2 regions of the Kitasatospora sp. NPDC058406 genome follow, and region 1 is predicted to be linked to the other one. Evidence: riboswitches for the same ligand, from Rfam matches in the RefSeq annotation. Region 1 holds a riboswitch; the other holds the start of a gene.
The links. A riboswitch is a leader RNA that binds a small molecule or an ion and turns the genes downstream of it on or off. The one in region 1 is predicted to bind cobalamin.
Positions count from the first base shown of each region.

Region 1 (2,193 bases):
GGGGTCCGGCGGGCGCCGTCCGGTCCCGCGTCGGCTACGAGCCGTCGCGGGCCGGCTCGACGACCGGTCCGGCGGCCGGCACCGGCCGGACCGCCTGCGGGCTCCACTTCCGCTCGACACCCGCCAGCCGCCAGTACGCGATGGCCGCGGCCCAGACCACCACGAACAGCGCGACGATCGCGTAGCCGACGTTGTCCAGCGAGATCTCCGCGACCCAGCCGCTCACCGGGTCGGTGAGGTCGAGCTTCTCGTGCAGCACCCCGACCAGCTCGATCGTCCCGATGATGAACGCCACCGCGATCGACAGCCCGGTGATGGTCAGGTTGTAGTACACCTTCCGCACCGGGTTGGAGAACGCCCACTGGTAGGCGAAGTTCATGAACGTGCCGTCCAGCGTGTCGAACAGGCTCATCCCGGCCGCGAACAGCAGCGGCAGGCAGATGATCGCGTACCAGGGCAGGCCGGAGGCGGCGCCGGAGCCGGCCATCACCATCAGCGACACCTCGGTCGCGGTGTCGAAGCCCAGGCCCAGCACCATGCCGACCGGGAACATCTGCCCCGGCCGGGTGATCGAACGGGTCGCCCGGTTGAGCACCCGGGCCAGGAGGCCCCGCGCGTTCAGGTGCTCCTCCAGCTCGGCCTCGTCGTACCGCCCGGCGCGCATCGAGCGGAACACCTTGAGGATGCCGAACAGCGCGGCCAGGTTGAGCGCGCCGATCAGGTAGAGGAAGACGCCGGAGGCCGAGGTGCCGACCACGCCCAGCCACTGGTGGGTGGTGGACTCGTCGTCCATCAGCGTGCCGGCGAGCTGGGCGCCGCCCGCGACCAGGGCCGCCATCAGCACGACCATCGAGGAGTGCCCGAGGGCGAACCAGAAGCCCACCGAGACCGGCCGCTTGCCGTCCGCCATGAGCTTGCGGGTGGTGTTGTCGATCACCGCGATGTGGTCGGCGTCGAAGGCGTGCCGCATACCGAGGGTGTAGGCGGTGATGCCCAGGCCCACACCGAAGACCTGGGTTCCGACCTCGTACTTCTCCGGCGCGACCAGGAAGATCAGGGTGCCGAAGGCCACCACGTGCATGGCCAGGATCACGCCCATCAGGCCGGCCGTGCGGAGGGTGTCCGCCCGTCTCCAGCGGAAGGTCGGCAGGGCGGCGGACACTGCGGGATCGGCGGCGGTCTCGGGCAGGGTCATCGTGGGATCACGCTCCAGCACCTCGTGGAAATACCTCGTGAGATGCCGTGGCCGGTCTCCTGGCTTACGGGCTTCCGTACCCGCCTTCCCAGGTGCGCGAGGCACCCAGTGGCGTCGTGGGCACGGACGACTCCCCCGATCACAGTGGCGAGGGCCGCTCCGGACTGGGACCCCTGGGGGTCCTCCACCGGTCTTCCCGAGCACCACGGCGGGGATCAACGTAGAGGTCCCCGAACACCCGTGCAAGGCTGCGCACCTGCGCAGGTGTCAAGGATCACAGGTCGCCGGCTGCAAGAATGCGGGCATGCATCTCGTACCGGCCGACCGCGCGGGCCATCGCACCATCGACGGACACCGGGTCTGCGAGGCGATCGCGGCGATCGGCGACACCGGCCACGTCCGCGCCTGGGCCGAGCGGTTCTCCCTGCTCGCCGACCCCGGGCGGCTCTCCCTGCTGCTCGCCCTGCACCGGGCCGGTCCCCTGGCCGTCAGCGACCTGGCGGTCGCCACCGGCATGCGCGACCCGGCCGTCTCGCAGGCACTGCGCCTGCTGCGCACCGCCGCCGTGGTGGCCGGGGAGAAGGACGGACGTGTGGTGCGCTACCGGCTTGTGGACGAGGCCATGCGCCCCCTGCTCGACGAGTGCGCCGGTGACGAGCACGTCGAGTTCCCCGACCAGCCGGCCGACGGGGTGGAGCCCGGGAGCGCCGCCGCGGCCGGCTGACCGACCGGCCGGGCAGGGGGGCGACCCCGGGCGGCACCCCGGGCGACGGCAGAGCGGCACCCCGGGCGACGGCCGGGCGGCTCCGCCCCGGAGCCCCCGTCAGCTGCCCGGAACGGCTACGCCCGCTGGCAGGACGGGCACCAGAAGAGGTTCCGCGCCGCGTGCTCCTCGGTCCGGACGTCAGTGCCGCAGACCAGACACGGCATCGCGGCCCGCCGGTACACGTAGACCTCGCCGCCGTGGTCGTCCACGCGCGGCGGGCGGCCCATCGCCT
Region 1 covers NZ_JBHXKE010000020.1:11-2,203, forward strand. The annotation lists gene ACFWOG_RS06315 (HoxN/HupN/NixA family nickel/cobalt transporter) at 35-1,195, opposite strand; cobalamin riboswitch at 1,227-1,418, opposite strand; gene ACFWOG_RS06320 (metalloregulator ArsR/SmtB family transcription factor) at 1,500-1,919, shown strand; gene ACFWOG_RS06325 (Fpg/Nei family DNA glycosylase) at 2,036-2,193, opposite strand, start outside.

Region 2 (2,193 bases), on a different contig from region 1:
GTGCGGCCCGGACCGGTGAGCCGCACGGCGGGAGGGGACGTGGCGGTCATGATCCCGGGTGCAGTCGGCCCAGTCCCGCCGACACCCGGGCGGCACCGTCGGCGAGCAGCACACCGGGGGTCGACTCGGAGAACGGCACCACCACGAAGGCCTTGCGCTGCACGGCGGTGAGCTTGCTCAGCACCGGGTCGCCCTGCAGATAGTCGATCTTGGACTGGGCCGTGTCCCAGTCGGCGTCCGCGAGCACGATGGCGTCCGGGTCCGCGGCGACGACCTTCTCCCAGCTCACGTTCTGCCAGGCACCGGGCAGGTCTGCGAAGACGTTGCGGGCCCCCACGGCGTCGAGCACCAGCTGAGGCCCGCCGTGGCCGGAGCCGACGAACGGTGCCTTGGTGTCCGAGTCGAACCACAGGACCTTCAGGCCCTTGCCCGCGGCCGTCGCCGTGAACTGGGCCAGCTGCTGCTCCTGCTGCCGCTGGATCGCGGCGGACCGTTCCGTGACACCGAAGACCCTGGCGACGTCGTTCAGTTCGCCCCACATCGCCTGCCAGGTCGGCGGCGGCACCTGGCTCTTGTCCGAGCAGCCGAACGGGGACAGGTACGACGGGATGCCCTGGCCGCCCAGCTCGTCCCGGGTGCCCGCGACCTTGTCGGTGAACGCGCTGGAGTAGGAGGCGTACAGGAAGTCGGGCCGCGCCGCGAGGAGCTTCTCCTTCGTCGGGTAGTCCTTGGAGAGCACCGGCACGGAGTCGTAGGCCGCCTTCCACTTCTCCGGGACGGCATTGTCGAGATAGGCGGTACCGGCCATGCGGGACTCCAGGCCGAGGGCCAGGGCCACCTCGGTGGCACCCTGATTGAGCGTCACCAGCCGCTCGGGCGGCGCGCCGACCGTCACGGTGGTCCCGCAGTTGTTCACGGTGACCGGCCCGGCACTGCCGGCCGTCGCACTGGGCGCGTCGGGTGCGGGGGCGCCCGCGCAGGCGCCGAGCACACCGGTGAACAGGAAGGCCGCGACCGCGCGGCCGACGCGCACCGGACCTGTGGGACCTGCGGCACCTACGGGACGTGCGGAACGTATGGAACGGAACGGGTACGGCAGAGCGCTGGGCACGTGTTCTCCAAAACCCTCGTGGAACATGTCGCGCCGTGGCCGGTCTCCTGGCTTCCGCATCGACACGCCGCAGCCGACCTTCCCGGGTGGCTCTTCCAGCCGACCCAGTGGCCCTGACCGCTGGCAGAGCCGGTCAGCGAGGGCCGCGGCACTCCGCGGCAACAGTGGCGAGGGCCGCACCGGACTCAGACCGGTTTCCCGAACACCATGGCCACTGCAAGGTATCAGGCGTGGTCAGGTCGGTGTCGGCCGGTACCTGGGGCGATCGTTCGGATGGTTCGTCGGCGAGCGCGCCCGGGTGGCCGAGAACGGTCGGTCGGCGTCGCCGAGCAGTTTCCGGGGCTCGTGGTCGGCGTCGGCCCCGGCGCCCGGGGCACTGCCCTTCGTCTCCCACCCGGCCTTCCGGGCCGCCTCCGGGATCGGCCGGCGGCCACCTGGCGGGACCGCTCGAACATGATCCGGGGGCCGGTCGGCATCACCGCCCGGCCCCCGGATCACGAGGCACACCTCAGGGAACGCCTACCCGAGACCGGCCTTCCGGATGCCGTCCAGCCGCTCCGTGTCCTCGCCGAGGGCACGCAGGATGAGGTAGGCGGGCTCGCCGGCACCGGGCGTGCTCCCGGCGGCCAACTCCTCGTAGAAGAGCGGGATCCCGCGCCGCACCGCGTCGCAGCACTCCTCCTCGATGTCGGGGTGGCCGGCCGCCGAGGCGCTGAGGTCGGCTTCACCCTCCACGCACGCCATCAGCAGGTCGAGCACCCGGTAGCGGGCCGGCGCCGACAGCTGCTCGTGCTCCAGTGCCAGGAGGAGCATCGAGGCCAACGGCAGGGAGGCCTCGGAGAGGAAGCCCTGGGACTCGACGTCGCCCACCAGCCCGTGTCCCGACGCCTCCTCGGGCGTCCGCGCGGCCATGAGCCGTGCGAAGTCCTCCGGGACGTGGCGGGCTCCCCGACGACAGGAGCACGCGATGCGGCTCCAGTCGTGGCGGGCGGCCTCCTGCTGCCAGGGGGCCGCCGGCGCACCGGGTGCTGCGCCCGTCTCCGACCGGGAACCGAGCCGGTGGGAGCGTGCCAGCAGCGCGC
Region 2 covers NZ_JBHXKE010000051.1:20,159-22,351, forward strand. The annotation lists gene ACFWOG_RS12845 (FecCD family ABC transporter permease) at 1-50, opposite strand, end outside; gene ACFWOG_RS12850 (ABC transporter substrate-binding protein) at 47-1,033, opposite strand; cobalamin riboswitch at 1,131-1,336, opposite strand; gene ACFWOG_RS12855 (WD40 repeat domain-containing protein) at 1,631-2,193, opposite strand, start outside.
Region 2: linked by a shared signal. The riboswitch ahead of ACFWOG_RS12850 (ABC transporter substrate-binding protein) and the one ahead of ACFWOG_RS06315 (HoxN/HupN/NixA family nickel/cobalt transporter) in region 1 are both predicted to bind cobalamin.